Regions from separate parts of the Mesorhizobium sp. B2-5-13 genome, predicted to be linked through region 1. Evidence: riboswitches for the same ligand, from Rfam matches in the RefSeq annotation. Region 1 holds a riboswitch; each other region holds the start of a gene.
What was found. A riboswitch is a leader RNA that binds a small molecule or an ion and turns the genes downstream of it on or off. The one in region 1 is predicted to bind cobalamin.

Region 2: linked by a shared signal. The riboswitch ahead of bluB (5,6-dimethylbenzimidazole synthase) and the one ahead of FJ434_RS04180 (aromatic ring-hydroxylating dioxygenase subunit alpha) in region 1 are both predicted to bind cobalamin.
Region 3: linked by a shared signal. The riboswitch ahead of FJ434_RS12290 (DUF1636 family protein) and the one ahead of FJ434_RS04180 (aromatic ring-hydroxylating dioxygenase subunit alpha) in region 1 are both predicted to bind cobalamin.

The regions. Positions count from the first base shown of each region.
Region 1 covers NZ_VFUI01000002.1:180,516-188,390, forward strand. The annotation lists gene FJ434_RS04175 (hybrid-cluster NAD(P)-dependent oxidoreductase) at 33-1,133, opposite strand; gene FJ434_RS04180 (aromatic ring-hydroxylating dioxygenase subunit alpha) at 1,198-2,445, opposite strand; cobalamin riboswitch at 2,560-2,762, opposite strand; gene FJ434_RS04185 (DUF680 domain-containing protein) at 3,257-3,463, shown strand; gene FJ434_RS04190 (DUF680 domain-containing protein) at 3,535-3,738, shown strand; gene FJ434_RS04195 (DUF680 domain-containing protein) at 3,805-4,044, shown strand; gene ugpC (sn-glycerol-3-phosphate ABC transporter ATP-binding protein UgpC) at 4,124-5,236, opposite strand; gene FJ434_RS04205 (alpha-glucosidase) at 5,266-6,930, opposite strand; gene FJ434_RS04210 (carbohydrate ABC transporter permease) at 6,935-7,875, opposite strand, start outside.
Region 2 covers NZ_VFUI01000004.1:47,219-55,093, reverse strand. The annotation lists gene FJ434_RS08735 (TetR/AcrR family transcriptional regulator) at 1-139, shown strand, start outside; gene FJ434_RS08730 (hypothetical protein) at 225-1,208, shown strand; partial or broken gene bluB (5,6-dimethylbenzimidazole synthase) at 1,325-1,942, opposite strand; cobalamin riboswitch at 2,053-2,235, opposite strand; gene FJ434_RS08720 (histone deacetylase family protein) at 2,414-3,340, shown strand; gene FJ434_RS08715 (exodeoxyribonuclease VII small subunit) at 3,344-3,595, shown strand; gene FJ434_RS08710 (DUF2277 domain-containing protein) at 3,688-3,954, shown strand; gene FJ434_RS08705 (pirin family protein) at 3,995-4,915, shown strand; gene dxs (1-deoxy-D-xylulose-5-phosphate synthase) at 4,991-6,928, shown strand; gene FJ434_RS29695 (hypothetical protein) at 7,077-7,370, shown strand; gene FJ434_RS08690 (GFA family protein) at 7,367-7,768, opposite strand.
Region 3 covers NZ_VFUI01000006.1:32,632-40,506, reverse strand. The annotation lists gene cobN (cobaltochelatase subunit CobN) at 1-2,771, opposite strand, end outside; gene cobW (cobalamin biosynthesis protein CobW) at 2,790-3,827, opposite strand; gene FJ434_RS12290 (DUF1636 family protein) at 3,824-4,258, opposite strand; cobalamin riboswitch at 4,296-4,503, opposite strand; gene FJ434_RS12285 (winged helix-turn-helix domain-containing protein) at 4,533-5,732, opposite strand; gene FJ434_RS12280 (NADH-quinone oxidoreductase subunit A) at 6,068-6,433, shown strand; gene FJ434_RS12275 (NADH-quinone oxidoreductase subunit B) at 6,424-7,005, shown strand; gene FJ434_RS12270 (NADH-quinone oxidoreductase subunit C) at 7,010-7,612, shown strand; gene FJ434_RS12265 (NADH-quinone oxidoreductase subunit D) at 7,613-7,875, shown strand, end outside.

The DNA.
Region 1 (7,875 bases):
CGTCGCTTTGCTGCGAACCGTCATAGGGCGGATCAAGCCTCGATTTCCAGTGCCGACAGTGGCTTTGAACAGCAGGCCAGGATGAAGCCATCATCGATCTCGTGATCGAGGATGCCGCCATTGTGGCTCATCTCGACGCTGCCGGAGACTTTCTTCACCTTGCAAGTTCCGCACAGGCCGAATTCGCAGGCCGCCGGTATCCGCACGCCCGAAGCACGCGCCGTCTGCAGCACGGTCTGGCCGGCGACACAGTCGGCGTCGACGTCCGAAAGCGCGAAGCGGATCGGCGTTGCGGCTTCGACGGGGACAGCCACACCGTCCTGCGCCGGCGCCGCGAATGGCGCCGGGATTTCCTCAACGGTCGGCGCGGCAAAGCTCTCCTGATGGTACTTTGCCATGTCGAAGCCGGCGGCTTCGAGCATGCCGCGCACGGCGCGCATGAAGGGATCGGGGCCGCAGCAGAAGATTTCGCGTTCGCGGAAATCGGGCGCCAGCAGTGGCAGCCGGATAGCGTCGATGCGGCCCATATGGCCATACCAGCCCTCGCGGCTCGACCGTTCCTCGATCATGAAGCCGAGCGACAGGCCCGGCATGTGGCCGCCGAGCAGCTCCAGCTCCTTGCGGAAGATGATCTCTTCCGGGCGCCGCGCGCAGTTGACGAAGCCGACATCGGTCCATGGCGCGCAGTCGTTCAGCCAGCGCAGCATCGACATCATCGGCGTCACGCCGGAACCGGCCGAGATGAACAGATATTTCGCCGCTGGATGGCTGTGCAGTGAAAAGTCGCCGCCCGGTCCATAGGCCTTGACGTGCGAGCCGGGCGCCAGGTGATCGAACATCCAGCGTGTGCCGATGCTGCCCACCTGCGCCTTCACCGTCACCGCGATCGAGAATGGCCGCGACGGTGACGATGACAGCGTATAGGTGCGCATCAGCGGCCCGTCCGGTGTCGGCAATTCCAGCGTCACGAACTGGCCCGGCTTGTAGCGGAACCAGGTCTGGTTGTCGGAGCGGAAGGTGAAGGTCTTCACGTCGGGCGCCTCGTCGGTGACGCCGGTCACTTCCAGCACCTGCAGCCTGTCGTTCCAGGGCGCCATCTGGTCGAGATGGCGATAGAGGCCGAGGTCCGTCATCGCATTCATCCTCTTGTCCCTTTTGTTCTGCGCATGCCCAAAACCGCCGTCTTTAGCGATATGCCTAGGCAACGCTGCGCAGGGCCGGCCGGGCGCCTTCGGCAAGCCGTGGCCCGATGAAGGACGCGTACCACTCGACGAACTGGATCACGCCGCCCTCATGCAGCTCCGAATAAGGGCCTGGCTCGTAGGCCGGCGACAGGATGCCGAAGGCGTTTTCCTCGACGATGCGGCGATCCTGGTCGTTGGTCTCGGTCCAGACATGGGTGAGTTCTGCGAGATCGTAATCGACGCCCTCGACCGCATCCTTATGCACCAGCCATTTAGTCGTCACCGCCGTTTCCGTGGCGCTGATCGGCAGCACCCGGAAGGTGACGGCGTGGTCGCCCAGGATGTGGTTCCAGGTCGTCGGATAGTGGTAAAGCAGCAACGAACCGATGCGGTTGGTTGAAACGCTGTCGGAAAGATTCCTCTCGACCGCGCGCTTTCCCGTCATCGTGTAGCTGACGGCATCGCGCAGCAGCGGCGCGCGGGTCGCGCGATACTGGCCGGCCGGATCGATGCGGAACTTGCTCGGCAGGCCGGCCGCTTCGCATTTCGCCCAGTGCGCCAGCATCTCCGGATCGCTGTCGGCGCCTTGCACGCCGGTCACCGTCGGTGCTTCCGGGAAGGTCTTGCAGAGTTCGGGATGATTGCCGGCGCAATGATAGCATTCGCGATTGTTTTCCCAGACCAGCTTCCAGTTGCCCTTCTCGATGATGGTGCTTTCGAAGGCGACTTTTGCCTCACGCAGCCGGTGCGGCAAAAGGTAGGGCTCGATCATCGCCCGCATCGGCGCGAAGTCGGCTGGCTCCTTGGCCAGGCAGATGAAGACATAGCCGGCGACGCTTTCGCAGGCGACCGGCTTCAGCCCGAACTGGCTCTTGTCGAACCCATCGGCCATCTGGCGGGCGAACAGCAGCCGGCCGTCGAGCTCGTAGGTCCATTGGTGATAGGGACAGACCAGCTTGGCGGCCGTGCCCTTGTCGGAATTGCAGACGCGGCTGCCGCGATGGCGGCAGGAATTGTGGAAGGCGTTGATCTTGCCCTGCTGATCGCGCACCAGCACGACCGGATAATCGCCGATCTGCACGGTGATGAAGCTGCCCGGCTTGGGCAATTCGCAATCATGGCCGATGAACAGCCAGTCGCGATACCAGATCAACTCCATGTCCAGCTTGAAGTAGTCCGGGTCGGTGTAAAAAGGCTGTTCCAGCGAAAAGCCTTGTCTGCGGCTGCTCAAGAGCCTCAGCATGTCGTTGCGCGCGTCCATGTCCTGTCCTCAGTTTCAAGGACTGAACTGGTGGTGATTGAGGAAGGACTGGGCGCAGATCGGCGAAAAGCCGGACAAACACCATCCGCCTCTTGACCGCCCACCGCGATCAGTCGAGTTCTAGCGATCTCGGGCTGGTTTCCGGGCTCTGGAGTTGTCCTTGCGGACCATCGCGACACCTTCCCAGGCTTTAGCCCAGTGGTCTCCCGTTGCGACTTGAACTCCACCACCGTTGCGGGGGCAGCGCCGGAATCTGACCGGCTTCCCAATTCTCCGCTCCGTCGTCACGCAGCGGCACCTGAGATGCCTGATCTAATCACGACAGGCTTTGCGACATCGGCACGAAAGCGACATCGCATCCATGCGGCGCGACACGCATGCTGGATCGTCATGACAGGCTTGTAGCCGTTGGAATCGCCTTCTGTCGCCAAGCCGCGCCGGCACCGTCTTCGACCCCTTTGCCGGCAGCAAATAGGTTAACAGTTTCAAAAAGTGACTATTAGAGGAGTCTAAAATCGAACTGAACGGTTCGTTTCTGTTGACGGTGCGTGCAAGACGCTGTGAACGCCGAGCCTCCGACACAGTTGGTGATCAGGATGCTGTTTCAAGGTAACCAGCTGATATCACAAGAGAAAATAAGATATGCGGAAAGCGCTGGTACAATTTCAAGTGGTGGAGTCATGGTCCACGCTGAACAACTTCGTGATTGGAAACGGCAAGGGTGCTCTCCCACATCGGGGCTGTCCGAACGACGCGATTTAATCCCAAGACACGCCGCTAGATGGACGGAAAAATACTGGAGTACCAAAAAATGAAAAAGATCATTCTCACTGCCGCCGCCCTTCTGGCTGTTTCCGGCAGCGCCTTCGCTGGTAGCGACAATTACGGTTCGAACGGCGCCAACCAGCCTGCTGCCGCGGTGGACAGCTCGTACACCGCTTCCACCTCCACCAAGACGTCGGAGCCGGGTGCTCAAACGCCTGCTCAGGGCAGCGATCGCAACCTCTTCGGCCGCTAACGGCCTGTCCCCACGGACGGCGGGCTTGCCCGCCGATCCGGTAGAATTCAAGAAATTCAGGAGTGTCTAAAATGAACAAGATCCTTATTGCCGCCGCCGCCGTTCTGGCCATTTCCGGCAGCGCTTTTGCCAGCGACAACTATGGCTCCAACGGTGCCAACCAGCCTGCCGCCGCGGTGGACAACTCGTACACCGCGTCGGTCGACAAGTCGGCTCCTGCCAGCCAGGAGCCCGTCCAGCACGGCGCCGATCGCAACCTGTTCGGCAACAACTAACATCTCTTCAAGCAAGGACGGCGCGCTCAGCCCGCCCCTTGAATTCGAAAAAATCGGAGCACCAAAATGAAAAAGATTGTTCTTACCGCCGTCGCTCTTCTGATTGCCGCTGGCAGCGCCTATGCCGGCAACGACAACGTTGGCGACACCGACATCAACAAGCTGGCGACCGTCAACGTCGACACCTCGCATACGGGCTCGATCCGCAAGAGCGAATCGCCCGTCTACAAGCTGCTCAATTCGTCGGGCGACGTACAGAAGTCCGCCCCTCAGGGCGCAGACCGCAACCTCTTCGGCAACAACTAACCAGCCGTGGTAATATACAAAAGAGAGCGGCGGGCTTGCCCGCCGCTCTCTTTTTGCGTTGTCGAGACAGCTTGTGGTCTCAGGCGGCTTTTGCTTCCGCTTCCTGCAGGGCGAACGACCGTCCATCCGCATCGAAGATATGAAGATCTCCGGCATTGGCGGTCAGCCGCAGCGTCGAGCCGCGCTTGACCTCGACATTGCCCGGCAACTTGGTCACCAGCGGCAGGTCGGCACGGCCGATGTCGATATAGACCAGCTGAACCTCACCGAGCTGCTCGAGATAATCGACCGTCCCCTCGAACAGATAATCGCTACCACTGGCGATCGCGAGATCTTCCGGCCGCACGCCGAAGCTGACCGCCGCTCCCTTTGCCGAAGCAGGCGTCGCGATCGGTACCGTCGCCTTGCGTCCGCCGACATGACTGACGATGGACGGATTGCCCGTCTTGTCGACCGTCGCCGGCAGGATATTCATGGCCGGTGAGCCGATGAACTGGGCGACGAAGAGGTTGCCGGGGTTCTTGTAGAGCTCCATCGGCGTGCCGACCTGCTCGATGTGGCCATCCTTCAGCACGACGATGCGGTCGGCCAGCGTCATCGCCTCGACCTGGTCGTGCGTGACATAGATCATAGTCGTGTTGGGCATCGATTCCTTGAGCTTGGCGATCTCGATGCGCGTGGCGACGCGCAGCGCCGCGTCAAGGTTCGACAGCGGTTCGTCGAACAGGAACACTTTCGGATTGCGCACGATGGCTCGGCCGATGGCGACACGCTGGCGCTGGCCGCCCGACATCGCCTTGGGCAGGCGATCGAGATATTTGGTCAACTGCAGGATCTCGGCCGCCTGCCGTACCCGCTTGTCAATCTCGGCCTTGCTTTCCTTGCCGATCTTCATCGAGAAGGCCATGTTGTCGTAGACGGTCATGTGCGGATAGAGCGCGTAGGACTGGAACACCATGGCGATGCCGCGCTTCGACGGCGGCACGTCGTTGACCACCTGACCGTCGATCCTGAGTTCACCCGAGGTGATTTCCTCAAGCCCGGCGATCGAGCGCAGCAAGGTGGACTTGCCGCAGCCCGACGGGCCGACGAAGACGATGAATTCGCCCGATTTGATGTCGAGGTCGATGCCGTGGAGAATGTTGAGATTGCCGTAGGACTTCTTCACTTGTCTCAAATTGACATCGGCCATTGATTTCCTCCAGTGATTCCTCGGATGTTTCAGCCTACGCGTCCGAACCAGGCGTCGTAACCGCCGAGTTCGACCGAACCGGTGCTCGCCTGCCCGGAAAACCCGTGTCCCGGCAAAGGTTGCAGGGTTCGGTTGCCGAGGTCAACCTTCGCCGGCCTGGCGCCCAGATTGAAAACGCAGACGACCTCCTCATTGCCCGCCCGGCGGGTGAAGGCGACGGTGTCGCCCTCGCTTTCGATGAAGGTGATGTCGCCCTTTGCCAGCGCCGGATGGGCGCGGCGGAAGGCGAGAAAGCGCCGGTAATGCTCAAGCAGGGAGGTCTCGTCGCCTTGCTGCACGTTGACCGCCTGTGACAGATGCTTGGCCGGCACCGGCAGCCAGGGTTTTGCCGGGGAGAAGCCGCCATTCCTGGCGCCGCCATCCCACACCATGGGCGTGCGGCAGCCGTCGCGGCCCTTGAATTCCGGCCAGAAGCGGATGCCGTAGGGGTCCTGCAGGTCCTCGAAGCGCAGGTCGGCCTCGCCGAGCCCGAGTTCTTCGCCCTGGTAGATGCAGACCGAGCCGCGCAGCGACATCAGCAATGCCGAGATGACCTTGAGATAGGCGGACGGGTCGGCTTCGTCGGCGGCCCAGCGCGAGGCCGGGCGCATCACGTCATGGTTGGAAAACGCCCAGCACGACCAGCCGTCGCTGGCGACCCTGCCAAAGGTTTCCAGCACCGAGCGCACTTTGGCGGCGCTGATCTTTTCCGGCGCCAGGAAGTCGAAGGAATAGCACATATGCACGCGCTTGCCGCCGGCAGTATAAGCGGCGACCACGTCCAGTCCGCGCTGCGAATCGCCGACTTCGCCGACCGCGGCGGTCGCCGGATACTCGTCGAGCAGCGCCCTGAAGCGCTCGAGGAAAGCGAGGTTCTCCGGCCGGCTCTTGTCGTAGATATGATCCTGGTAGTTGTAGGGGTTGACCGCCGGCGCGGTCTGGTCGTTGCGCTCTTCCGGCGGCAGCGGCGGGTTGTTTTCCAGCCCCTGGCTGTGGAAGTAGAAATTGATGGTATCGAGACGGAAGCCGTCGACGCCGCGCTCCAGCCAGAAGCGGGTGACGTCGAGCAGCGCGTCCTGGACTTGGCGGCTATGGAAGTTGAGGTCGGGCTGCTCGGCCAGGAAATTGTGCAGGTAATATTGCTGGCGGCTGGTGTCCCATTGCCACGCCGAGCCGCCGAAGATCGACAGCCAGTTATTGGGCGGCGTGCCGTCGGGCCTTGCGTCGGCCCAGACATACCAGTCGGCCTTCGGATTGGTGCGGCTCGAGCGACTTTCCATGAACCAGGGATGGATATCGGCGGTATGCGACAGCACCTCGTCGATCATCACCTTGAGACCCAGCCGGTGCGCCTCCGCCGTCAGCGCGTCGAAGTCGGCCAGCGTGCCGAACATCGGGTCGACGTCACAATAATCCGAGACGTCGTAGCCGAAATCCTTCATTGGCGATTTGAAGAAAGGCGAGATCCAGATGGCATCCGCGCCAAGGGCGGCAATGTAGGGCAGCCTGCCGATGATGCCCTTGAGGTCACCGATGCCGTCGCCGTTGGAGTCCTGATAGCTGCGCGGATAGATCTGGTAGATCACCGCGCCCCGCCACCAGTCGCGATCAATGGCGGGATCTGGTTTCGAAGTCGCCTTCAAAGCCGAGTGCATTGTCTCAACCTCCTTTCACCGAGCCGGCCAGCAGCCCGCGGACGAAATAACGCTGCAGCGAGAAGAAGACGATCAGTGGCACGATGATGGTGATGAAGGCCGATGTCGTCAGGATCTCCCAGTTGCCGCCACGCGAGCCGAGCAGCGCATTGAGCTTGGCCGTCAGCACGATCTGATCGGGCGCCGTTCCGAGGAAAACCATTGCCACAAGGAGATCGTTCCATACCCAGAGGAATTGGAAGATGGCGAAGGAGGCAAGCACCGGGAAGGACAGCGGCAACACGATCTTCACGAAGATCTCGAAATCGCTGGCGCCGTCGATGCGCGCCGATTCCATGATCTCGCGCGGCAGGCCGGCAATGTAGCTTCGAAGCAGATAGATGGCGAAGGGCAGGCCGAAACCGGTATGCGCCAGCCAGATGCCGAGATAGGTCTTGGACGGCACGCCGAAGAACGTCCCGACGCCGTTGTAGAGCTTCAGGAGCGGGATAAGCGACATCTGCAGCGGCACCACCAGCAGGCCGATGACGACAGCGATCAAGAGCGCGCGACCTGGAAAGCGCATCCAGGCCAGCGCATAGGCGGCAAACGCCGCGATCAGGATCGGGATGACGGTCGCCGGGATGGTGACCGTCAGCGAATTCATGAAGGAGCGGCCGATGCCTTCGGAGAACAGCACGGTCTGATAGTTTTCGGGGGTGAATTTCGGCGGCGCCGACGAAGCGTAGTAGATGCGCTGGCCCCGGTCGCCCTCGAATGCCTTGGGCGAGGCCATGACGAAGCTGCCGTCGGCGTTGAGTTGCAGGGTGACGCCGTCGCCGAGATCGGCTGATGTGCCGGCAGGATACTGCGTCGGTGCCGCCGCCTTGACGCCGAAGGCACTGATGCCGCGCTTGGCCCCATCGCCGAAGATGTTGCCCTGGAGAACGAACTTGCCGTCCTTCT
Region 2 (7,875 bases), on a different contig from region 1:
GATCAACGGAGCGAGCAGTCAGGCCGCGCAGCGGATCGCCAATTCGAACGATCCCGAAGCGACGTCGAGGAAGGTGGTGGCAGCGTTCAAGCAATTGCTCGAAGGCCTGCTCGAGAAGCCGGAAGCGCGGCCAAACTGACCGCAATCGGGCTCCGCCACCGCTCGCAATTGACAATAGACGGTTTGGGCGCATCCTCCACAGCCACCTCTGGGGGATTCGGGGCATGTGGGATTTCGATATCGGCAGGTCGGTGTCCATCATGATGCGGACCTGGCCTTTCATCGTCTTTCGCATGATCGTCTATTTCGGCATCACGCTGGCCTATATCATGGCCACCGGCGCGGGCGCCTCCGTCGGCTATGGCGTCGGCCATATCTCCACCGATCCCGATGGGCCGTTGTCCTTTGCCATGTGGGGCGGGATTGTTGGCTTCGGCCTCGTCTCGATCGCCGTCTACTGGATCCGCGAATACATCCTCTACGTCGTCAAGGCAGGCCATATCGCCGTCATGGTGCATCTGATCGACGGCCATGACATACCCGACGGCCAGAACCAGATCGCCTACGCGAAAGAGGTTGTGACCGAGCGTTTTGCCGAAGCGAACATCCTTTTCGTTGTCGACCAGCTGGTCAAGGGCGCCATCCGCGCGATCACCGGCCTGCTGGGCGGAATTGCGGCTTTCCTGCCCATTCCGGGCCTGAGCGGCCTGGTCTCGTTCCTCAACACGGTGATCCGCCTGTCGCTGACCTATGTCGACGAGATCATTCTCGGCTACAACATCCGCATCAATTCGTCCTCACCCTTCGAGACCGCACGGCAAGGCGTCGTGCTCTACGCCCAGAACGGCAAGATCATGGTCAAGAACGCAGTCTGGCTGGCGTTGATCATGTGGGGGGTCTCCTTCGTCATCTTCCTGCTGATGCTGGCTCCGGCGGCCGCCATTCTTTACGTCATGCCCGGACAGCTCGCCGGCTGGGCCTTCGTTCTGGCCATTGTCTTTGCCTGGGCCTTCAAGGCGGCGTTCATCGAACCTTTCGCCATCGCGTCCCTGATGCAGGTCTATTTCAAGACCATCGAGGGCCAGGTGCCCGATGCCGCCTGGGACGCACGGCTGGCCGATGCCTCGTCAAAGTTCCGGGAACTCAAGCGCAAGGCGCTCTCCACCTTCGATGGTTCGCGCTGGGGCACGGCCGGCGCGACGCGCTGATCGGCAGGGTTTGCCGGCGCAGCGACGACGGTGTTGAGGCGGGCCACCGTAGATTTGAGCGAGGCTTCACCCTGGCCACAAAAAGTCTCGCTCATGATCAATTCGGGCAGCGGCAGCCGTCGGCCCCAGCCGTGCGTTTCGAGGTCCGGTTTCGGCGCAAACTCCGAGACACGGCCGACGCAGAGATAGGCGATCGGCGTCACGTGGTCGGGGATAGACAGCAGGCTTTTCAGCGCTTGCGCCTCGATGATGCTGACCCAGCCGACGCCAACACCCTCGGCGCGTGCCGCCAGCCAGAAATTCTGTACCGCGCAGACCGTACTGTAGAGATCCATTTCCGGATTGTGCCAACGTCCCAGCGGCGAGCCTTTCGAGCGCTCGTGGTCGCAGGTGATACAGATGTTGAGCGCGCTTTCGCAAATGCCTTCGAGCTTGAGCTTGCGGTAGAGCGCCCGCCGGTCCGCCTCGATTGCCGGCAGTTCCTGTTCGCGCGCGGCAAGGAACAGGTCGCGCACCTTCGCCCGTCGCGCGGCATCGCGAATGACGATGAAATTCCAAGGCTGCATGAAGCCGACCGATGGCGCGTGATGGGCGGCAAGCAGCAGCCGCGCCAGCACCTCGTCGTCGATCGCTTCCGATGTAAAATGGCTGCGGACGTCGCGTCGCGTGAACATGGCGCGGTAAACCGCGTCGCGCGCGATCTGATCAAATCCATTGGCCGTTGGAGCGGTCATAGCTTCCGGCATCGCTTGTCCCCTTGCGATTGCAGCAGTTCAATTCTCAGAGCGTACTTTGTGCGTCCAGGAGGGCGCACGTCGTTCTGATGCCATCCGCCTGACCATGCGGATGACGATGCCTGCCAGGCCGGTCTTCTGGCTCGGGATCAACCCGCGTCCGGTGCCTTCCCGTCATCGACAGTGGCACTTACCGGCGCGGTCCCCCTCACAGCGTTGGGCACGCCACGGTATCAAACCGTGTTCCCGATTCTCCCGCCAGAGCATTTGCAGCCAAGTGGAATCACTTGGCGTCGCAGAATGCGGCTAAAACAAACAGACCGGCGGGCACCAGGCAGTGGCGGCGACCTTACGCCGAAGCGCCGGCGAGGCCAATGCCCGCAGCGACATGAATGGACGCAGCCGTGATTTTCCCCAGCGATCAAGCCGCAACGCATGGCCATCACGGCGCCGGGGCACTAGATAGGGGACATGGTCACTCGTCTCTACACGCACCCGATCTTCCTCGAACACATCACCCCGCCAGGTCACCCCGAGCGGCCCGACCGCTTGCGCGCCATCGAGCGCGTGCTCGACGACGAAGCTTTTGCCGCGCTTGATCGCGCCGAGGCACCGCAAGGCGACGAGGCGACCATCCTCTATGCGCATCCCGCCGATTTCGTCGCGCGCGTGCGCGCCGCCATTCCCGCTGAAGGCCTCGCCCGCATCGACGCCGACACCAGCGCCAGCCCGAAGAGCTGGCAGGCGGTGATCACCGCGATCGGCGCCGCCAATGCCGCGGTCGACGACGTCTTTGCGGGCCGCGCCGACAATGTCTTCGTCGCCGCCCGGCCGCCTGGCCATCATGCTGAAAAGAACACGGCCATGGGCTTCTGCTTCTTCAACACTGCGGCTATCGCTGCCCGCTATGCGCAGAAGAAGCATGGCGCGGAGCGTGTCGCCGTCGTCGATTGGGACGTGCACCACGGCAACGGCACGCAGGATATTTTCTGGGACGATCCCTCGGTGCTATATTGCTCGACGCACCAGATGCCGCTCTATCCCGGCACCGGCGCGAAGAACGAGACCGGCGCCGGCAACATCGTCAACGCGCCGCTGGCGCCGCAGACCGGCAGCGAGGTGTTTCGCGATGCTTTCCTGTCGCGTGTGCTGCCGGCACTCGACAATTTCGCGCCCGACCTGATCATCATTTCGGCCGGCTTCGACGCGCACCATCGCGACCCGCTGGCGGAGATCAATCTTACCGAGGACGATTTCGACTGGGCGACCGGCCAACTGATGCAGCGCGCCGCACGCCATAGCGGCAACCGGCTCGTCAGCGTGCTCGAGGGCGGCTACGATCTGCAGGGATTGGCATTTTCGGTCGGCGCCCATGTCGGGCGACTGATGAAAGGATGAATGATGACTGGTGAGATCAACGAAGACGTCAAGGCGATGAGCTTCGAGCAGGCACTCGACGCGCTGGAGAAGATCGTCGATGATCTGGAGCGTGGCGACGTGCCGCTCGACCAGTCGATCCGGATCTACGAACGCGGCGAGGCGCTGAAGGTGCATTGCGACCGGTTACTGAAGGCCGCCGAGGACAAGGTCGAGAAGATCAGGCTGTCGCGCGACGGCAAGCCGGTTGGAACCGAGCCGCTCGACGCGGACTGAGGTCCGGAGCAGGCTTACCGACTTTTGAACACGATCATGATTGAGGATACAACTCGTCCCGATTGAAACGGACAAGAGGAGATACGGAAGCGATGTGCAGAAACATCAAGACCCTGTTCAATTTTGATCCGCCGGCAACCAATGACGAAGTCCGCGACGCGGCACTCCAGTTTGTCCGCAAGCTCAGCGGAACGACGCGACCGTCGAAACAGAACCAGCATGCGTTCGATCATGCGGTCGAAGCCATCGCGGCATCCGCACGCGAATTGCTTGATTCCCTCGAAACCCACCAGCATCCGCGCAATCGCGAAGAGGTGGCAGCCAAACTGAGAGCAAAGGCGGCGATCCGGTTCGCCTGACATGTCCAAAGCGGCCACCGAGCGCTGACCAGGAGAGTTCATGAGCTTCTTCCCGGGGAAAGACCCTGAGGCCGGCGATGCCTTCGCCAGCGACCAGATCGAACTGATGGTCATCCCCAACGCCAAGGATATTGGCGGCTTCGAGGTGCGCCGCGCCTTGCCGACCGCCAAGAGAAGGCTGGTCGGGCCGTTCATTTTCTTCGATCGCATGGGCCCCGCGATCATGCGCACCGGCCAGGCGCTCGATGTCCGTCCCCACCCGCATATCGGCCTGTCGACCGTGACCTATCTGTTCGATGGCAAGATCAGGCATCGCGATTCGCTCGGCACCGAAATGGTGATCGAGCCCGGCGACGTGAACCTGATGACTGCGGGCCGCGGCATCGTCCACTCCGAGCGCACGCCGCAGGAATTGCGCGGCGCGCCGATGTCGATCTCCGGCCTGCAGACCTGGCTGGCTCTGCCGGACGGCAAGGAAGAGGTTGCACCGGTGTTCGAGAACACAGCGGCGCTGCGGCTTCCAGAGATCGATGCCGAAGGCGTCAGCGGCCGCGTTGTCATCGGTGACTTCCAAGGATTGCGGTCCCCGGTGCGGGCAGATTCCGACACGCTCTACGCCGATTTGCGGCTGGGGCCCGGTGCCAGCGTCAAAATCCCGGCCGATGCGGAAGAGCGCGCCATCTACACGCTGGAGGGCGAAGTCTCGATTTCGGGCGACGTCTTTCCGGCCGAACGGTTGCTGGTGTTCCGGCCCGGCGACGAGATCGTCATATCGTCGCAAACCGGTGCGCATTTCATGCTGTTCGGCGGCGCCTCGCTCGGTTCGAAGCGCTACATCTGGTGGAATTTCGTCTCTTCGTCGAAGGAGCGCATCGAGCAGGCCAAGCAGGAATGGAAGACCGGCCGCTTCGATATCGTTCCTGGCGATGAGAAAGAGTTCATTCCGCTGCCGGAAGGCTGAGCGGAGCGGTGAGGGGCTGACCGTCCGCGTCACCGACACGCATTTACTTTCGCCGGCCGGCGGCCTATCCCGCCGATGAAAAGAGAGTCTGGGCCCAACGTGAACGCAACGCCGCATACGCCGCTTCTCGACAAGGTTCGCGTCCCGGCCGACCTGCGCACGCTGGCCGAGAGCGAATTGCCGCAACTGGCGTCCGAGCTGCGCGCCGAACTGGTCGATGCTGTCTCCCACACCGGCGGCCACCTTGGTGCCGGCCTTGGCGTGGTCGAACTGACGGTGGCGCTGCATTATGTCTTCAACACACCCGATGACCGGCTGATCTGGGATGTCGGCCATCAGGCCTATCCGCACAAGATCCTGACCGGACGCCGGGACCGCATCCGCACCTTGCGCCAGGAAGGCGGCCTGTCGGGCTTCACCCGCCGAGCCGAGAGCGAGTATGACCCGTTCGGCGCCGCCCACTCCTCGACGTCCATATCGGCTGGTCTCGGCATGGCCGCCGCCCGCGACCTTTCAGGCGGCCGCAACAATGTCATTTCAGTCATCGGCGATGGCGCAATGTCGGCCGGCATGGCCTATGAGGCGATGAACAATGCGGGCGCGCTCGATGCCCGCCTCATCGTCATCCTCAACGACAACGACATGTCGATTGCGCCGCCGACCGGCGCCATGAGCGCCTATCTGGCGCGCCTGGCTTCCGGCAAGGCCTATATCGGCTTGCGCGACTTTGGCAAGAAACTGACCTCCTATCTCGGCAAGCGGGCCGATCGAGCCATCACCCGCGCGGTCGAGCATGCGCGCGGCTATGTCACCGGCGGCACTTTGTTCGAGGAACTCGGCTTCTATCACATCGGCCCGATCGACGGTCACAATCTGGAGCATCTGATCCCGGTCCTGAAAAATGTCCGCGACAACGGCAAGGGTCCGGTGCTGATCCATGTGGTCACCCAGAAGGGCAAGGGTTATGCGCCGGCGGAAGCGGCCGCCGACAAATACCATGGCGTCAATAAATTCGACGTCATCACCGGCGCGCAGGCCAAGGCGCCAGCCAACGCGCCGGCCTACACCAAGGTGTTCGCCGAAAGCCTGATCCAGGAGGGCCGCAAGGACGATCGCATCGTCGCCGTCACCGCCGCCATGCCGAGCGGCACCGGCCTCGATCTGTTCGGCGAGTTGTTCCCGTCGAGGACCTTCGATGTCGGTATCGCCGAGCAGCATGCGGTGACCTTCGCCGCAGGCCTGGCGACGGAAGGCTACAAGCCGTTCGCGGCGATCTATTCGACGTTCCTGCAGCGCGCCTACGATCAGGTCGTCCATGACGTCGCGATCCAGAAACTGCCGGTGCGTTTCCCCATCGATCGCGCCGGCTTTGTCGGCGCCGATGGCGCCACCCATTGCGGCGCGTTCGACACCACCTTCCTGGCAAGCCTGCCCGGCTTTGTCGTGATGGCTGCCGCCGACGAAGCGGAGTTGCGCCACATGGTGCGCACCGCCGCCAGCTATGACGATGGCCCGATCGCCTTCCGCTATCCGCGCGGCAACGGGGTCGGCGTCGACATGCCCGAGCGCGGCTCGGTTCTCGAGATCGGCAAAGGCCGCATCGTCCGGGAAGGCAGCAAGGTTGCCCTGCTGTCCTTCGGCACGCGCTTGCAGGATTGCCTCATCGCCGCCGAGGAACTCGGCGCGGCCGGGCTTTCCACCACCGTTGCCGACGCCCGCTTCGCCAAGCCGCTCGACCAGGATTTGATCCGCCGGCTGGCCCGCTCGCATGAGGTGCTGGTGACGGTGGAGGAGGGCGCTATTGGAGGCTTCGCCAGCCATGTACTGCAGTTCCTTGCCCATGAAGGACTGCTGGAAAATGGCCTGAAGGTACGCCCGCTGGTACTGCCGGACGCCTTCACCGACCACGCCAAGCCGGAGAAGATGTATGCCGACGCCGGCCTCGACGCCGCCGGGATCGTGCGCACTGTTTTCACGGCCCTCGGCCATACGGTCCGCGCCCAGCGCGCCTGAATCAAAACCTGAACAGCTTGGATCAGTTTGCCGGCTTTATTTTGTAACGCATTGTTAACGCTGCCGTTTGGCGTTTCGCTTACTGTGTCCCTTGGCCGTTTTTCAACGGCACCCTGCTAGACCGGCGTCAGGCAGGGAGACAACAACAATGAAGACGGTTCTGTGCGGCGCGGCCTTCTTGGCCGTGATGGTCTTGCCGGCCGCGGCCGAAACACCCTATGACCGCAATCTTGAGAAGGCGGCGCTAGGCATTGTTGCCGGCAAGATTGGCGATATTCGCGGCGGCTTTTCCTACAAGCAGGTACCGCAGCTTGTGGCGCTGCCGGACCCCGCACCTCCGTCCGCTGTTGTGATCGAACATCCACGTGAACAGGCGCCGGGGAACCGGGACGATGGTCTGTCTCCCGCTGTCGAGCGCCAGGTTTTACGGACTATCTTTTAAAACCACATGTCGCGCACACAGCGGCCATCGCGGGGCAGATCGTCGTAAGTGTCGAGGCCATCGAAATGGTCGATCGGCAAGTCGGCGACGGCTTCGGGTGGTGCCAGCCGCACATTGACTGCGATCCGTATTCGGCCAGAATCGCTGGCGCGCAAGCCGCGCCATGCCAGCACGCAGGCGCATATCGGGCAGAACAGGATTTCAAGTGACGGCGTGTCCTTTCCGGCGCGCGTATAGCTGGCCGTCCGCCCTGAAACGCGAATACGTTCGTTGACATAATCATAGGCCCAGAGCGCGCCATAGCGGCGGCAAAGCGTGCAGTTGCAGGCCGTCACCGGGCCGGGATCGCCTTCTAGGGTCCAGTGGGCCGCGCCACAGTGGCAGGTTCCCGTCAGCATTCGTCCTCCGTGTCGCGACAACAGTGGTCCTCCTCGACTAATATTCTGCCGGACCCAATGCGATGCGCGCAAGCCGCGGCTTGGCTCGCCGCACCAGCCGCTCTCGC
Region 3 (7,875 bases), on a different contig from region 1:
GTGGCGTCGAGATAGGCGCGGCCGATTTCTTCGCGCGCCGCCCAGTCGCCGCTGGACAAAATCTCTTCGACGCCGGCGCCGTAAGTGCCGGGCGAGGTGCCGAAGATGCGCGGGCTGACCTTGCCGTCGGCGCGGGTCCTGGCGGCGAGCGGGTTTTCTGATTCGTCCTCATCGCGCGCTGCAACGGCGTTGGCGGCGGCGTCGATCAGTGCGATCTGGGTCGGGAACATGTCGCGGAACAGGCCTGATATGCGCCAGGTGACGTCGACGCGCGGGCGGCCGAGCGTCGCCGGCGGCAACACCTCGATGCCGGTGATGCGGCCGGTCGCGGTATCCCATTGCGGCCGGCAGCCCATCAACGCAAGGCCCTGCGCGATCTCCTCGCCGCCGGTGCGCAGCGAGGCCGAGCCCCAGAGGTCTGTCACCAGGGAGCGCGGCCAATCGCCATGCGATTGCATGTAGGCGCGCACCACTTCTTCCGCCGCCGCCTTGCCGAGATGATAGGCGGTCGGGGTCGGCATGGTGCGGGGGTCCGATGTGAACAGGTTGCGGCCGGTGGGCAAGACATCGGAGCGCCCGCGCGCGGGCGCGCCGGCCGGGCCCGCCTTGACGTGACGGCCATCCAGCGCGGCGAGCAGCGCGGCCTTCTCGGCTTCCGCGCTTTGCCGGCGCATGGGATCGGGCTCGTCGTCTGGGGCGCGACCATAGATATGCAGCCCGTCCTTGATGGCAAAATCCTTGAGATCGCAGAGCCAGGCGTCGATGCGGCGCAGCGCTTCGTCGGGCGCATCGGTTTTGGCGACGCCGGCCTCGGAGGCGAGGCCGGTCTTTTGCGCGGTTTCGACGATCAGTTTCGCCAGCCGGTCACGACGACGGCGGTCGAGGCCGTCGGCCTGGGCATATTCGTCGACCAGCCGTTCGAGCTTGTGCTGGTCCTCGTCCAGTCCGGCGCCTGTCAGCGGCGGCGGCAGATGACCAAGCGTGACCGCGGCAATGCGCCGTTTGGCCTGTGCCGCTTCGCCGGGGTTGGAGACGATGAAGGGATAGATGACGGGCAGGGAGCCGGTGACGATCTCGGGGAAGCAGGCTTGCGAAAGCGCGACGGTCTTGCCGGGCAGCCATTCCAGGGTGCCGTGGGCACCGACATGGATGAGAGCGTGGACGCCGAGCGATTCGCGCAGCCACAGGCCGAACGCGATCAAAGCGTGGCGCGGAGGCAGCGTCGGATCGTGGTAGTCGGCGCGGCGGTCCGCGGAACGGCCACGGTCAGGGGCGAGTGCGACGGTGATGTTGCCGAAATGCGCGGCGCGGAAGGCGAAGTGTTTTTTGCCTGATAGCGAAGGTCTTCGCGCCTCGCGAAGGCCTGTCTCATCATCCGCTCTGCCCCAAGCAGCCTCTACCGCAGCAATTGCCGTTGCCAGCAACTCTGTCGAAAAGGAGTGATAGTCGTCCAGCCTCAGCCCACCGTCGCCGCGCTCCAGCAAATCCAGCAATTCACGCGGCGTTTGCGGTATCGCGTCAACGGCATAGCCCTGTTCGCTCAAGTCCCGCAGCATGGCGATCACGCTGGACGGCACATCCAGTCCGACCGCATAGCCGGTGCGGCCGGGAGCACTGGGATAATCGGGAATGAGGATCGCAAGCTTGCGTTCGGCGCGCGGGGTCTGCTGCAAACGGATGAAGGCCGCTACGCGGCTAGCCACTTGCTCAACACGATCCAGTTCCGGCCGGTTGGCCAAGGCGCGGTGGCCCAGCGCCGGGTCGACATCGCTCTCGCCCTTGAAAGAGATGGCACCGGCAAGGATGCGGCCGTCGAGTTCGGGCAGCACGACATGCATGGCAAGGTCGGCGGGCGCCAGTCCGCGCTGATTGTTTTCCCACACGTCGCGGCGCGTGGTGGCGACGATGGCCTGGAAGACAGGCACGCCGGCGCGGTCGAACAGGGTTTCCACGCCGGGCTCGGCGCCAGAAGCGAAAGCGGTCGCGGTGATGATGGCGGCGGGTTTCAGCGATGCGATGGTATTTTCGACGAACGCCAGGGACACCGGATCCTTGAGACTGGAAACGAAGATCGGGACCGGTGCCAGTCCCTGGGAGTGTAAAGCCTCGGCCAGCGCATCGATCGGGGCGACATCGGCTGCAAGCAGCATCGATCGGTAGAAGAGAATCGGGATGATGGGAGTGCTGGCATTTGAAAGGTCCGGCTGTTCTGCGACCCCCAATCCAGATTGATAATAACCAGCTTTCGGCACGCTGACCGGACTGGCGACGGGCATATCTTGTCCAGCCAGGCCTGCCAGCCTGTGCACCAGGGCGCTCATATTGGCCGGGCCGCCCTCGCGGAAATAGCCGAGCAGGCCGTCGAGTTCGGCGCGCGGCAGCGTCGAGGCTTCGATCAGCCTGAGATCCTCGTCATGGCTTTCACCCGGAAGCAGCGCCAGTCTTATGTCGCGCTCGCGGGCGATTGCCGCGAGCTGGTCGCAGCCATAGCGCCACCAGTCGTAGCCGCCGAGGATGCGCACCATGATGACCTTGGCATGGCGGGCGACGCTGTCGATCCAGAGATCGACGGACATGGGATGGCGCAGGTCGCGCAGTGCGGCGAGCCGCATCGACGGCAGGCGATCGGCGTCGGCCTTCCATGCCGCCGCCAGTCCGGCGAGATCGCTGTCGGTGAAGGATAAGGCCACGATATCCGCCGGCGCCTGCCGGAGATCGACAGGCTCGGCGAGGTCGTCGAGCGAGGCGGAGGTCGTGGTGAGGATGTGCATCGCGGCCCGTGCCTGAAATCAGCCGGCGAGGATACGTTCGATCGCCGGACGGTTCAGCCCCTTGAGGCCGATGACGACGAGGCGCGAGCGGCGGTCGTCCCCGGCGGTCCAGGCCCGGTCGTAGTAATGATTGACGCGCGGGCCGACGGCCTGCAGCAGGAGCCGCATCGGCTTGCCACCGACCTCGACGAAGCCTTTCACCCGCAGCACGTTTTCCTGTTCGGCGGCGGCGGCGACGCGTTTTGCCAGTTCGTCGGGATTGGCGATCGAGGGGATGTCGACGATGAACGTGTCGAAGTCGTCATGCTCGTGGTCGAACGCGCCGTCATGATGGGATTTTCGGTTCTCGATGTCGTCCTCGACGGCGAGACCGAGCCCGAGCAGTACGGAGGGATCGACCTTGCCATAAGACGTCGGCACGATCTTCACTGCGCGGGCGGAGTGTTCGCCAATGATGGCATGGGCGCGGGCTGAGCCCTCGGCGTCCATCAGGTCGCTCTTCGACAGGATGATCAGATCGGCGCAGGCGATCTGATCCTCGAACACCTCCTCGACAGGATCATCATGGTCGAGGCTTTCATCCCCGGCGCGCTGCGCCTGCAGGGCGTCCATGTCGTTGGCGACGCGGCCTTCGGCAAGTGCGGGACCGTCGACCACGGCGATGACGCCGTCGACGGTCACCCGGCTCTTCACTGTCGGCCACTGGAAAGCCTGGACCAGCGGCTTGGGCAAAGCGAGGCCCGAGGTTTCGATCAGGATATGGTCGACCTTCGGCGTCAGCGACAGGATCTGGTCGAGCGCCGGCACGAAATCGTCGGCGACGGTGCAGCAGATGCAGCCATTGGCCAACTCGACGATGTTTTCCTCTGGGCAGGTGTCGATGCTACAGCCTTTCAGGATTTCGCCGTCGATGCCGATGTCACCAAATTCGTTGACAATGATCGCGATACGCTTGCCGCCGGCGTTTTCCAGGAGATGGCGGACCAGGGTCGTCTTGCCGGCGCCGAGGAAGCCGGTGACGACGGTGCAGGGAACGCGGGAAACGGATGCGGTCATATCAAGTCTTTCAGCATGTCGAGGGGAGGGATGCGGGCCACGAGGCCGCGCTTGAGGCTATCGGGCCGGCCCCGCCAGGGAATGAGGCCGTCGCTGGAGGTGGCGAAGAGTTTCGCGCCAGTGACGAGATCGGCGCCGCTAGTCGTGGTCAGATCGCCGAATACATAGCTCCAGCAGCCGTCACGCAGGATCGCGGCGCTCAGTCGACGTTTGCAATTGCCGAGGCATTCGACGGTGCGGATGCGGATGTTGTCGCCCGAGGCGGCTTGGCGCGTATCTTCGGCCAAAAGTTCGCCGGCCCGGGGACGGGCGTCGGAGCCGCTCTCGTCGCGACAGGAGGCGCAGACGATGACAGTGATGCCGGCCAGGGAATCATCCTCGCCGGACGAAATGTCCATTGTTTCAGCCGAAAAACTGCTGTCGCGATCCAAATCAGGCTCCTTGCCCGGAAAACCCGCCGGGCGATCGGATACTTGCATTCCAGACGGCAGGTCTCCTGGCTCGCGGGTCATCGCCTTGGGTAGCCGCCTTCCCGGGACAATCCCAGTGGCTTTCGGCCTTGGCTCTTCGCTCACAGTTGCGGGGACAGCCGCGGATTTGGGATTTTCAATCCCGCACCGCATTCCCTCTTGGCTCCTCCCTTTGCCGAGAGGAGACCGTCTGGATCCGATTTAGGCTCTTGCGGGCAGCGGTGTCAACGCGAGCTTACGACACCGCGATGTCGGACAGCGCCGGGCCCAGGTCGCCGGCAGGCGTCACTTCGATGCGTTCGAGGCCAAGCCAGCCCTGCATCTGCTTCAATTCCTCGAAGAGCTGAGCGGCGGTATCGGGCGGTGCGCCGGGCTCGGCGTAAGCAGCATGGGCACGCAGGACACTTGCCGGCCGGTCTGCCTTGAGGTCGACGCGCGCCACGATCCTGTCGCCGAGCAGGAAGGGCAGGACATAATAGCCGTATTGGCGCTTGTCGGCCGGCGTGTAGATCTCGATCCGGTAGTGAAAACTGAACAGCCGCTCTGAGCGCGAGCGCTCGAAGACAACGGGATCGAACGGCGCCAGCAGGGCGCGGGCCTCGATCTTGCGTGGCAATCGCGCGTCCCTATAGAGGTAAGCCGGCTTGTCCCAGCCCTCGACGCGGACCGGCAGCAACTCGCCGAGTTCGACCAGTTCCTCCAGCCGGCCTTTCATGTCGGCGGGGGAGAGTCGAAAATAGTCGCGCAGGTCGCCTGATGTCGCGATGCCGTGGGCGCGGGCGGAGATGCGCAGCAATTCACGATGCGCGTCCTCGGCGGCCGGTACTGGCAGGTCGAGAATCGCCTGCGGCAGCACGCGCTCCGGCACGTCGTAGAGGCGCTCGAAGCCGCGCCGGTGCGCCGTGGTGATGCGCCCGGCCCAGAACAGCCATTCGAAGGCATGCTTGGCGTGGCTCCAGCCCCACCAGCCGCCGGAGCCTTTCTGGCCCTCCAGCGCGGAAGCGGCGACCGGGCCGCGCTGGACGACCTCGCGGTAGATCTCTTCTATGTAGGCGGCGTGCTCGCGGCCCCATTTGGCCAGCCCCAGATACATTTCATCGCCTTGCTCGGCGCGCTGCATGCGCCAGCGCATCAGCGGGTAGGTCTCGACCGGCAGGAACGAGGCCTCATGCGCCCAGTATTCGAAGACCGTGCGCTTGCGGGTCACGGCGGCGTTGTCGAGCAAAGCGAGGGGATAGGGGCCAAGACGCGAATAGAGCGGCATGTAATGGGCACGAACCACCGCACTGACGGAATCGATCTGCAGCAGGCCGGTGCGGGACAGAACGCGGGCGAAGTGGCGGCGGTCGGGCGTACCGGCGGGGCGGGGATCGAGAAACCCTTGAGCGGCGAGCGCGATGCGCCGGGCGGCGGCAAGCGAGATCTTTTCCTTCATGCGGATGCGTCCCTGATGGACCTGTCTGGCGTCGTTGCGAGGCGTGATTCCAGCCCATGCTAGCAGGGTTTTGGCGGCAACCCTGTCAGGAGAGAAAAGTGGAGTAAATGGCGAAGGAAATCAAACAGGAGCGTATGGGACCAGTTTCTCCCGGATTGCCGTCCAGCTCGGTGTTTTGAACAAGGTTTGACTTGCTTCACTGGAAGTGCTGCGCTAACCCTCGCCGCGTTGCAGCATAGGCTCCTTAAAACGGTTCAGCGGTTAAACTGTCACGCTTCCGCATTAAGGTCCGGTGCTGTAATCAACGTGGATTGGCGCCAACGGAAAGCCGCTGCATGAACGCACTCCTCAGTTCGTACCTGCCCATCGTCCTGTTTATCGGCGTGGCGCTGGTGGTCGGTCTGGCGCTGCTGGCTGCGCCCTTCCTGGTAGCCTACCGCAACCCGGACCCCGAGAAGCTGTCCGCCTATGAATGCGGATTCAACTCGTTCGACGATGCCCGCATGAAATTCGACATCCGCTTCTATCTGGTGTCGATCCTGTTCATCATCTTCGACCTGGAAGTAGCCTTCCTCTTCCCCTGGGCGGTGTCCTTCTCGAAGATTGGCATGCTCGGTTTCTGGTCAATGATGGTGTTTTTGGCAGTGCTGACCATCGGCTTTGCCTATGAATGGAAAAAAGGAGCGCTGGAATGGGATTGAACGACAGTTCAGGCACCCTCGTCGCGCCGAAGCCCAAGGGTATCATTGATCCCAACACCGGCAAGCCGGTGGGGGAGGACGATCCCTTCTTCCTCGAAATCAACAACGAGCTTGCCGACAAGGGTTTTCTGGTCACCTCGACCGAGGCGCTGATCACCTGGGCGCGCAGCGGTTCGCTGATGTTCATGACCTTCGGTCTGGCGTGCTGCGCGGTCGAAATGATCCACACCTCGATGCCGCGCTACGATTCGGAGCGCTTCGGTGTCGCGCCGCGCGCGTCTCCGCGCCAGTCCGACATCATGATCGTGGCTGGCACGCTGACCAACAAGATGGCGCCGGCGCTGCGCAAGGTCTACGACCAGATGCCGGAGCCTCGCTACGTCATCTCGATGGGCTCCTGCGCCAATGGCGGCGGCTACTACCACTATTCCTATTCGGTGGTGCGTGGCTGCGACCGGGTCGTGCCGGTCGACATCTATGTGCCCGGCTGCCCGCCGAGCGCCGAAGCCCTGCTCTACGGCATTCTTCTGCTGCAGAAGAAAATCCGCCGCACCGGCACGATCGAACGGTAAATCCATGGCCGCATCCCTTACCGAACTGTCGACCTATCTCGGCGAGAAGCTGATCGGCCGCGTCAATGACGCGGTGCTCGCCTATGGCGAGCTCTCCATCAATGTCGAGCCGCGCGACCTGGTCGAAGTGATGACCTTCCTGCGCGACGATGCGCGCTGCCAGTTCATCTCGATCATCGATGTCTGCGGCGCCGACTATCCGTCGCGGGCCAAGCGCTTCGACGTCGTCTACCATCTGCTGTCGCCGAAACAGAATGTCCGCATCCGGGTCAAGGTGCAGGCCGACGAAGAGACGATGGTGCCGTCGATCACCGGCGTTTATCCAGGCGCCGACTGGTTCGAGCGCGAGACCTACGATCTCTATGGCGTGCTGTTCTCGGGCCACCCGGACCTGCGCCGCCTGCTGACCGATTACGGGTTCGAAGGCCATCCGCTGCGCAAGGATTTCCCGCTGACCGGTTTCGTCGAAGTGCGCTACGACGACGAGGCCAAGCGCGTGATCTATGAGCCTGTGGAACTGAAGCAGGAATTCCGCAATTTCGATTTTCTTTCCCCTTGGGAAGGCACCGACTATGTGCTGCCCGGGGATGAGAAGGCAAAGCAGTAAATGGCCGAAACCTCCGTCCGCAATTTCAACATCAATTTCGGCCCTCAACACCCTGCGGCGCATGGCGTTTTGAGGTTGGTCCTCGAACTCGACGGCGAAGTCGTCGATCGCGTCGATCCGCATATCGGCCTGCTGCATCGTGGTACGGAAAAGCTGATCGAGGCCAAGACCTATCTGCAGGCGGTGCCTTATCTCGACCGGCTCGACTATTGCGCCCCGATGAACCAGGAGCATGCCTTCGCGCTCGCCGCCGAGCGCCTGCT